Regions from separate parts of the Brachybacterium sp. NBEC-018 genome, predicted to be linked through region 1. Evidence: predicted binding sites of a transcription regulator. Region 1 holds the regulator's gene; each other region holds the start of a gene.
What was found. The regulator LexA, encoded in region 1, represses DNA repair genes until DNA is damaged. The targets are predictions, from matches to a motif close to TCGAACANNTGTTCGA.
Positions count from the first base shown of each region.

Region 2: NLU66_RS02435 (HNH endonuclease signature motif containing protein) is a predicted target of LexA. The motif match lies at 1,918-1,933, and genes of this name have one in related genera.
Region 3: NLU66_RS01170 (13E12 repeat family protein) is a predicted target of LexA. The motif match lies at 1,492-1,507, and genes of this name have one in related genera.

Region 1 is NZ_CP100650.1:3,248,070-3,251,340, forward strand. It holds gene NLU66_RS14735 (HelD family protein) at 1-223, shown strand, start outside; gene nrdR (transcriptional regulator NrdR) at 438-896, opposite strand; gene NLU66_RS14745 (peptidoglycan-binding protein LysM) at 923-1,210, opposite strand; gene lexA (transcriptional repressor LexA) at 1,489-2,199, shown strand; gene NLU66_RS14755 (ATP-dependent DNA helicase) at 2,311-3,271, opposite strand, start outside.
Region 2 is NZ_CP100650.1:532,449-535,719, forward strand. It holds gene NLU66_RS02430 (DUF899 domain-containing protein) at 1-360, shown strand, start outside; gene NLU66_RS02435 (HNH endonuclease signature motif containing protein) at 374-1,858, opposite strand; gene NLU66_RS02440 (carbohydrate kinase family protein) at 2,123-3,241, opposite strand; gene NLU66_RS02445 (carbohydrate ABC transporter permease) at 3,238-3,271, opposite strand, start outside.
Region 3 is NZ_CP100650.1:263,198-266,468, forward strand. It holds gene NLU66_RS01170 (13E12 repeat family protein) at 1-1,409, opposite strand, end outside; gene NLU66_RS01175 (VOC family protein) at 2,121-2,549, opposite strand; gene NLU66_RS01180 (sulfurtransferase) at 2,788-3,271, shown strand, end outside.

The sequences.
Region 1 (3,271 bases):
ACAGGGACGGATCGGGCTGGGATCCTCCGGTGTCGACGACGAGATCGCGGTGATGAGCGCTCAGGACGCGAAGGGCCTCGAGTTCGACGCGGTCGTCGTCGTGGAGCCGGCGGAGCTCGTGGAGCAGCACGGCGCCGGGGACCTCTATGTCGCGATGACCCGGCCCACGACCCATCTGGGCGTGGTGCACGCCCGGGACCTGCCGGAGGGCGTCGGCGGCTGAGCCTCCTGCGCCCTGTGCCCCCACGGTGCCCGGCGTCCCGCGGCCCGGGGCGGGCGGGAGGCTCCGCTCGGGGCGGGTCCACGGACAGAGATCGGCGGCCGTGGCTTCCCCTCCACGACCGCCGATCAGATGTGCGCCGCGCGAGCGCACGGGGGCTATCTTACGCACACCCTGGGAGTCTCCTGACCACTATCCACCACCTGGTGGACGAGTCTCAGGACGAGGCCGGACCTTCGTCGCGAAGCCGACGGATCGCCGCCTCGAAGTCGTCGAGGGACTCGAACCCCTGGTACACGCTCGCGAAGCGGAGGTAGGCCACGAGGTCCAGCTCCTGGAGCGGCTGCAGGATCGCGAGCCCGACGCCGTGGGCGTCGATCTCCGCCTGGCCCGATCCGCGGATGTCCTCCTCGACGCGTTGCGCGAGGACGGCGAGCTGATCGTCGGAGACGGGACGGCCCTGGCAGGCCTTGCGCACGCCGGAGATGACCTTCGCGCGGCTGAAGGGCTCGCTCACCCCGGATCGCTTGAGCACGGAGAGCGAGGCCGTCTCCGTGGTGGAGAACCGGCGGGAGCACTGGGGGCACTGGCGCCGGCGCCGGATCGTGCCGCCGTCGTCGGACGTGCGCGAGTCGACGACCCTCGAATCGGGATGGCGGCAGTACGGGCAGTGCATCGGGCCAGGGTACCTGGCCCGGGGGATCAGCGCCCGGCGGGATCCGCGGCCGGCAGCACGATCTCCTGGCCCTGCGTGAGGCGCGGGGTGGGGAGCTCGTTGAGCGCGCGGACCTCGGTGACGAAGTCGGCGTCGCTCATGCCCTCGGGGGCGTAGAGATCGGCGTAGGACCAGAGGTCGTCGCCGGCGGCGACGGTGACCGTCCGCTCGCCGTCGGCCCCGTCACCCGCGAGGGCGGAGGGGACGTCGAGGACGAGCAGGGCGAGGGCGGCGACGGCCAGCCCGAGGAGGAAGGCGATCGCGGTGACGAGCATGCGGCCCCGACGGGTGACCTCCAGTCGAACACCTGCACGAGCAGGGCGGGCGACGGCGGAGGCGTCACGCAGGGGAAGGGCGGTGACGGTGGCCTGACGAGTGTGCATCTTACGAACTCCTGTTCGATCGAATCTCTGTGCGACTCTAGGGCAGAGCTTCGCGACACGCAAGAGAAAACTCGAACACATGTTTGGAGTTCGCTCCCGGCCGACCTACCCTGGGTGACACGACCACCGAACCGCGAGGGTCAGACAGACGAAGCCAGGAGGACCGCCCGATGTCGCCGAGCATCCCGTCCCGACCCGCGCCGCTCCGCCGCCTGCGCGAGGAGTCGCCGTCCGAGTCCACGGCCGCGCTCTCCCGTCGCCAGCGGCTCGTGCTGGAGACCATCACCGCGTCGCTGCGCTCGCGCGGCTACCCGCCCACCATCCGGGAGATCGGCGACGCCGTGGGACTCACCTCGTCCTCCTCGGTCTCCCACCAGCTCCAGGTGCTCGAGCGCAAGGGATTCCTGCGCCGCGACCCGCGCAGCCCGCGCGCGATGGAGGTCGTCATGCCCGGGGAGGACGGCGCCCCCGAGCAGGAGGCAGATCCCTCCGAGGTCATGGCCGGCCCCTCCGTGCCCGTTCCGCTCGTGGGACGGATCGCCGCAGGCGTCCCCATCACCGCGCAGGAGCAGGTCGAGGACGTCTTCACGCTGCCCGAGCGGCTCGTCGGCGACGGCGACCTCTTCCTGCTGCAGGTGGTCGGCGAGTCGATGATCGACGCGGCGATCTGCGACGGCGACTGGGTCGTCGTCCGCTCGCAGCCCACGGCGGAGAAGGGCGAGATCGTCGCCGCGATGATCGACGGCGAGGCGACCGTCAAGACGTTCGCCCAGCGGGACGGCCACATCTGGCTCATGCCGCACAACCCGGCCTTCACGCCGATCCTCGGCGACGCCGCCGAGATCCTCGGCAAGGTCGTCGCCGTCCTCCGCGCGGTCTGAGGTCCTGCCAGGCCGGGTCGTTCCGGGCCCATGTCCTGCCGGGGCTCGGGCTCGGGCTCGGGCTCGTCCCGGCCCAGGGCCTGACGCCCCCGGGCCCTGGGACCGCCCGGCTCAGGAGGCGCTGAGCCGCCGGAGCGCGTCGACGGCGACGCGCGGGTCCTGGGTGGGCCACAGCGGAGGCATCGCCGCCCGCAGCACCTGCCCGTAGCGGGCCGTCGCCAGCCGCGGGTCGAGCACCGCGACCATGCCGCGATCCTCCTGCGTGCGGATGAGCCGGCCCGCGCCCTGCGCCATGAGCAGCGCCGCATGCTGCACGGAGACCGCCATGAAGCCGCTGCTCCCCCGCTGGTCCACGCGCTCCTGGCGCGCCGCCGTCAGCGGATCGTCCGGCCGCGGGAACGGGATGCGGTCGATCGTCACCAGGCGGCAGGCCTGCCCGGGGACGTCCACGCCCTGCCACAGGGTGAGCGTGCCGAAGAGGCTCGTGTCCGGGTCCTCACGGAAGTCCCGCACGAGATTGCCCATCGAGTCCTCCCCCTGCACACCGATGGGGAGGTCGAGCCGGGCGCGCACGTGCTCCGCGGCGAGCTCCGCGCCCCGGCGGGAGGAGAACAGGCACAGCGCACCGCCGTGCGAGGCCTCCACGAGCTCCGTCAGATGGTCGAGCATCTCGATGCTCGGCCCCTCGCGGCCCGGCCGCGGCAGATGCGCGGCCGTGTAGAGGATGCCCTGGCGGCGGTAGGCGAACGGGCTTCCGACGTCGAGACCCGCCCAGGCGCCGTGGTCCTCGCGGGAGGGGACCTCGTCCACCGCGGTGCGGGCCGCGCGCGCGAGCCCCACCTCCCCCGCGGGCGGCTCGAAGCGGCCGCCCAGGGCGAGGGTCGCGGAGGCGAGCACGGCCGTGCGGTGCTCGAGGATCGCCCCGCGCATGGCGAGCGCGACGCTCAGCGGCGCCACCTGCACGCTCGAGCGCCCGGTGACGGGCGAGTGGGAGACGGAGACGACGTCGTCCTCCGCCGGGTCCAGGAGACGCTCGCAGACGTCGATGATCTCCTGCAGGCTCGAGCGGACG
Region 2 (3,271 bases), 1.1 Mb from region 1:
TTCGTCATCGTCACCCAGGGGCCGATCGCCGAGGCGCTCGCCTACCGGGAGAAGGTCGGCAACCGGATGGATTGGTTCTCGACGGCGGGCAGCGACTTCGGCGCCGACGTCGACGCCCCGCCCGGCGGCGGCTTCGCCGTGAACGTCTTCCTGCGCGACGGCGAGTCGGTGTACCGCACCTGGCACACCACCGGCCGCGGCACGGAGCAGCTGGGGCACACCTTCTCCCTCGTGGACGTGCTGCCCTACGGCCGGCAGGAGGAGTGGCAGGACTCCCCCGACGGCTGGCCGCAGAGCCCGACCTACGCGAAGTGGCTCGACTCGCCGGACGTCGCCGCGCTCTACGGGCCGGAGGCCTGAGCGGCCCTCCGGCTCAGAAGGGCGGCGGCTCGGGCTCGGCGGGCTCCTCGTCGAGCGGGGCGAGCGAGGCGATGAGGCGCTCCGCCTCGTGCTCCGCCCAGGCGTCCTCGAGCAGCTCGACCATGGCAGGGGTGAGCAGGTCCGTGTTCTGGCGGGTGTCGAGCGCGAGCAGCTGACCGATCTCCCAGTGCGTCGTCGTGCCGTCCGGCGCCTTCTCCGGATCGATCAGGCGCTCCGTCTTCAACCGGTGGTGCCACCAGCACAGTCGGTGGAGGTTCCGGATCTCCGTCGCTCCCCCGCTCCCGGGATCCTCGTGATCGAACTCCTCGATGTGGTCGATCTCCGCCGGGGTGAGCCGGCCGCGGATGCAGCCGGGCACCGCGCACACCGGGTCCCGCAGCCGCAGGTGCTCGGCCATCGCCGTCGTGGGCCGGTACTGGGCGGCGGGGACGGGGAGGAAGGCGCCGTCGGCCGGGTCGGTGAGGATCCGGTGCCAGGTGCGGGCTCCCGCGGCGAGCCGACGCGCGAGCGGCGCGGGCAGCGGGATGACGCCGTCGAGCGTGCCGGGGGCGTCGGCCAGCCCCAGGAGTGTCAGTGCGGGGATCACGACGTTGACGCGGGAATCCGCGCCCCGGCGCTCGACGCCCGGCGTCTCCAGCTGGCTGCGGGTGAGGATCGCATAGCGCAGCGCGGCGAGCGGGAGCGGGTGGCCGCTCGCGACGACGTCGCCATCGAGGTCGAAGGGCACCGGCTCCCCGGTCTCGAGCGCGCGGCGCTGGGCGCGCTGGACGGACCGGGCGGTGCCGTCCACCTGCTTCATGAGCGCGTAGATCTCGGGGATCGGCCCGAGGACCGAGAGGCAGGCGACCCCCGAGCCCTCCGCCAGGATCTCGAATCGGACGTCCCGCATCGCCGCGAGGCCGGGGCGCGCGGCATCCGCGTCCCACCAGGCCACGAGCAGGGACAGCTCACGACGGTAGCGATCCGCCGGGATGTTCTCGAGGTCCCATTCCGCGACGTAGGAGTCCACCACGCGGCGCTGCTCCGGCGCGAGCGGGCGGACCTTGCGCACGAGATGCTCGAAGGCGGGGACGGAGATCTCCCCCGCGGCGAGGCGCCGGAGGACGAGCGGCAGATCGGTGACGGCGAGCCGCGCGTCGCGCAGCATGCGCTCCGCCGTGGGGAGATCCGTGCGCAGCGTGTTCGCGATGACGACGGCGTTGACGTCCGCCTGGTCGTCGGCATCCTCGACCCACAGCAGGTGGATCTCGCCGATCTCCTCGGCGAGCTCGCGGGACTTGCGGCGCTGGCGCGCGAGGAGCCGCTCCGCGATCGGGACCTCGACGCCGTCCATGCGGACGTCCGACTCCGCGGCGATGCGCTCGAGGGTGAGCGGCGTGCGGGCGCGGATGATCCGTCGCGGCGGGAAGGACGGCGGCGCGGCGACGGCGAGCGACGTCCCGATGGACGCCTCGGCGCCTGCCGTCCCCTCACTCATCTCCCCACCCCTCCCGTGCCGCCGACGGGCCATCGACCCCGTCGCCTGTCACCCCAGTTTAGAACACCTGTTCCCCGAGAGGAAGGGTTTCGGCGATGCCACCTGAAATTGTGGACAACAGCGCGATGGGGAGCAACGACTGAGCGCCAACCTGCACAGACTCCCCTTGGCGTCGATGGTGGGACTCGCGTCGGTTATCCACCACACCGTCCACCAATGTGGATAACTGAGTGATGTGGAGGAAACACTCGAACGTCGCCCTGCTCAGTGCTCCCCGGCGTCGGAGCGCAGCGCGAAGGTGCCCTGGGCGCGACGGCGGCCCTGGACGGGGTGGTCGGGGACGATGCCCTCGAGGAAGCGGTAGGGCTCGCGGGTGTAGGCGGCGCGGAGGTCGCCCTCGGCGGAGGCGTCGCTGAGGTGGTGCCACCAGTCGGCGATGTCGCCCCAGCCGGGGGCGGCGAGGGAGCCGCCGAACTGCTGCACGGCGAGCGCCGAGCACAGGGCCGCGAACTTGAGGCGCTCGGCGAGGGGCCAGGCGGCGAGGGTGCCGAGCACCATCGCGGCGGCGAAGACGTCCCCCGCGCCGGTCGTGTCCGTCGCGGTGACGGGCACGGCGGGGCAGAAGGCCTCCTCGCCGGTGGAGCCGTCGATCGCGTAGGAGCCGGAGGCACCGTCGGTCACGACGGCGAGCGGCACGAGTTCGGCGAGGGCGCGCACGGCCCGGTCGGGGCTGTCGGTGCGGGTGTAGCTCATCGCCTCGAGGGCGTTCGGGGTGAAGGCGTGGCAGTGGGAGAGCGGGGCGAGGTCCGCAGGGTCCCAGCGGCCGCTCTCGTCGAAGCCGATGTCGGCGAAGATCCGCGAGCCGCGGCGGGCGAGATCCGCCCACCAGGTCGTCTCCCCCGCAAGGTCGACGACGGCGGCGCGCGCGGCGGGCGCGCCGATGACCAGGGAGGTCAGCGGCTCGGGGAGCTCGTGGCCGTGGGTGACCATGGCGCGGTCCCCGTCCGTCGCGACGGACGCGGTGAGCGGGGAGTGGAAGCCGGGGAAGCGGCGGGAGGCGCTGAGGTCGATGCCCTCCTCGCGGCCCAGGGTGTCCCACATCCAGTCCGCGTAGGCGTCGTCCCCGAAGCCCGCGACGAGGCCCGTGCGCAGGCCCAGGCGGGCGGCGGCGACGGCGAGGTTCGCGATCCCGCCGGGGCTCGAGCCCATGCCGCGGCTCCACAGCTCCTCGCCGGGGCGGGGCAGCCGCTCGAGGCCCGTGAAGACGATGTCGAAGAAGACAGTGCCGGAGAGCAGCACGTCCAGGGGCGGGTCGTCGCCCGTCCGGAGGGCGGCGAGCGGGTCCCAGTCGGCACCGAGCGGCAGGGGTGAGGGGCTGGTCATTTCACGGCTCCTTCGAGCATGCCTCGGATG
Region 3 (3,271 bases), 880 kb from region 1:
GGGTCGGGCGCGATGGCGCCACCGGGCGCGAGAACGGGCTCGAGGCGCGAGTCCCAGCCGGGCATCTCCCGCACGTGGTTGAAGCGCTCGCAGTGGCCGACGCCGTTGGTGAGGTCGGTGGCGCCTCCGTCGGCCGCGCGGTGCACGTGGTCGATGTCCCGGATCGGCGCGTCGCACCAGGGCGTGCGGCAGTGCTGATCGCGCAGGCTGATGAAGCGGCGCACGGAGCCGGTGAAGAAGCGGCGGCGGGTGTCCATGCCGTTCAGCTCACCGGTGGCGGGATCCGTGTACAGCCGCCGGATCCAGCGCGAGGCCTCCTCCGGCGGGGCGATCGGCAGAGTGGTGCCCTGACGGTCCGCGGGTGGTGACTGCGGCGAGTGAGGCGATGATGCCTGCGCAGATGGCGGTGGCGGCGAGCTGACGCCGCGCAGCAGGGGCCCGGCGCCGGGTGACGCTGATCCGATGCCGGATGGCGGCGAGGCGGTGCCGGGTGGCACCGACGTGCGATGCGGGGTGCGGAGCGCCGCCGTCGCACCGAGCGCGAGGCCGCGGGCGACGCCGCCCGGGAGGGGCATGCCGTCGAGGGTGGCGGTCTCCTCCGTACCGGTGAGCAGCGTGCGATCCGTCATGAGCAGCTGGATCTCGATGGGCACCCCGACCATGGGGGATCGGCCGGTCACGCGCTCCACGAGGAAATCCGCCATGACGGCGCCCACCGGCAGCGCGCCGCTCTCCCCTGTGGCCCGGGCGGTCGCCGCCGCGGAGCGGAGCGCCGCGATCATGGCCACGCCGTCCTCGACGGGGACGAGGGCGTGGAGATGACTCATGCCGTCAGGCGCCGGGCGCAGGCCCACGCGCCGGGAGGCGACCGCGAGGGATCGGCGGCGGACGGCGGCCTCCGGATCCAGGGACTGCGCGAGGGCGAGGGCCCGACGGCCGGCCGCCCCGGCCGTCAGGGACGGGAGGACCGGGGCGAGGGCCTCGTCGACCCGGTCACGGTCCTCCTCGTCCAGGAGCAGGACGTTCCGCGCCACCTGGTTCGCACCCCAGTCGCTGATCCGGCCGCCCTCGAGGAGGCGCAGGGTGCGGGGAAGGCTCTCGACCAGCACGCGATGGAAGGTGAGCTGGTCCGAGGCCTGCTTGGGGGTGATCCGGCGGGCGAGGGCGAGCTGATCCGCGATCCCCCGGCCGAGGTCCTTGCGAGGCACGCCGAGCCGGCGCTGCTCCTCCAGCTGCGCGTCGCGGAAGGCGACCTCCGCCCGCGCCTGGACCGCGCTCAGCGATGCGCGTGCGGATTCGAGGGCCGTGACGAGGTCGATCTGGACGGCATCCGGGAGGGACGCGAGGGCGGCCTGATCCGGCGCCGCGGCGAGGAGCGACGCCATGTCCTGCATCCACTGCTCGACCATGATTCCCCTCCCTCATCCTGCCCTACAGCATCCGAAACACGACACCCTGCATTCGACCCCTTGTTCGCTTCCCCCATCATCCCCGAACAGTCGTTCGAGATCAAGCATCTCCACCACATCCGTGGAAATTGTGGATAACCCGTGAGTGGGGAGGAACGATGGGCGCCGCGGGGCCGACAGGCACGCCCGATGCGGCGGGCGCCGCAGAGCCGACGGGCGCGGCGGGCACGGCGGGCGCCGCGGAGTCGAGGGGCACGGCGGGCGCCGCGGAGTCGGCGGGCACGCCGAACGCGGCAGGCACAGCAGGAACGACAGGCCGAGGGGACACGGCCGAGGTGCTGACACCGCAGGCCCGGGGAGCCCCGCCGGTACAGCAGAGACGGCAGGTCGACGAGCACTGCGGAAGTAGCAGAGGTGTCAGGAAGGCAGGCGCTGGGGATACAGCAGAGTCAGCAGGTCGACGAGCACTGCCGGCACAGGAGGAATGGCCGACCCTCGGGGGCTGCCGACACAGCAGGGACGGCGGCGCGGCAGGCACGCCCCGACAGGCCCGACCCGTCCAGCCCCTCGCGCCTTACCCTCGACCCTCCACCCCTCACCCCGCGAACCCACAAACCCACACCCCGCAATTCCACACACAGAAGCGCCCGAAACCCCAGAAGGAATATCGGGCGCCTTCCCACAAGAATGCGAGGTGTCAGATTCCCTGGCTCAGACCACCGAATGCCGCACGAGGCAGAAGGGATGCCCGGCCGGGTCGAGGTAGACCTTGAACGACCCCGAGGCGGAGGGCTGGTGCTCGTGGACCGTCGCGCCGAGGGAGAGGACGCGCGGCTCGGCCTCCTCGACGTCGCTCACGGAGAAGTCGAGGTGGAACTGCTGGGGGTGGGTGCCCGTCGGCCAGGTCGGGGCGACGTAGTCGTCGATCCGCTGGAAGGCCAGGGTCGCCTCGCCCTCGAGGTTCTCCGGGGTGATGCCGCCGCGCGGCGGGGTGAGGGTCGTCCAGTCGCGGTCGGAGCCCTCCTCGATCCGCCAGGTCAGCAGCTTCGCGTAGAAGGTCCCGAGCTCGAGCGCGTCCGGGCAGTCGAGGACGACGAGGTCGAGGCGGGGGATGACGGGGTCCTGGTCCAGGTTCTCCATGACGACACGGTAGGGCGCGAGGGGTGCTCCGGGAAGGCACTTCGCGGGTTCCGGCCCTCGGCGTCGCCCGTCGGACGCCCCGGGGACGCACGCTGTTCACACGAGCACCCCGTCGCACCATCGCCGCCTCCCGGGTGACAGACTGGTGGGGTCCGCATCGCCGGCGCGCAAGCGGCCTCGGACGGCGCCCCGTCGTCCACTCCCGGCCCTCACGCCGCGCCGCTTCGAAGGAGGCCCCATGCCCATCGCCCTCGACCCGAGTCCCGCGCTGCAGGAGTTCGCGCATCCCGAGAAGCTCGTGACGACCGAGTGGCTCGCCGAGCGGATCGCCGCCGGCGAGGCCGACGGCCCCGAGCTCGTCGTCGTCGAGTCCGACGAGGACGTGCTGCTCTACGAGACCGGGCACATCCCCGGCGCCGTCAAGATCGACTGGCACCTCGACCTCAACGACACGGTCACCCGCGACTACGTGGACGGCGAGGCCTTCGCGGCGCTCATGGACCGCCACGGCATCACGCGCGGGACGACAGTCGTGCTCTACGGCGACAAGTCCAACTGGTGGGCCGCCTACGCCCTGTGGGTGTTCGAGCTGTTCGGCCACGCGGACGTGCGTCTGCTCGACGGCGGCCGCGCCGCCTGGCAGGCCGAGGGGCGCGAGCTGACCACCGCGGAGCCCACGCGCGCAGCGAGCAGCGGGTATCCCGTGGTCGAGCGCCAGGACG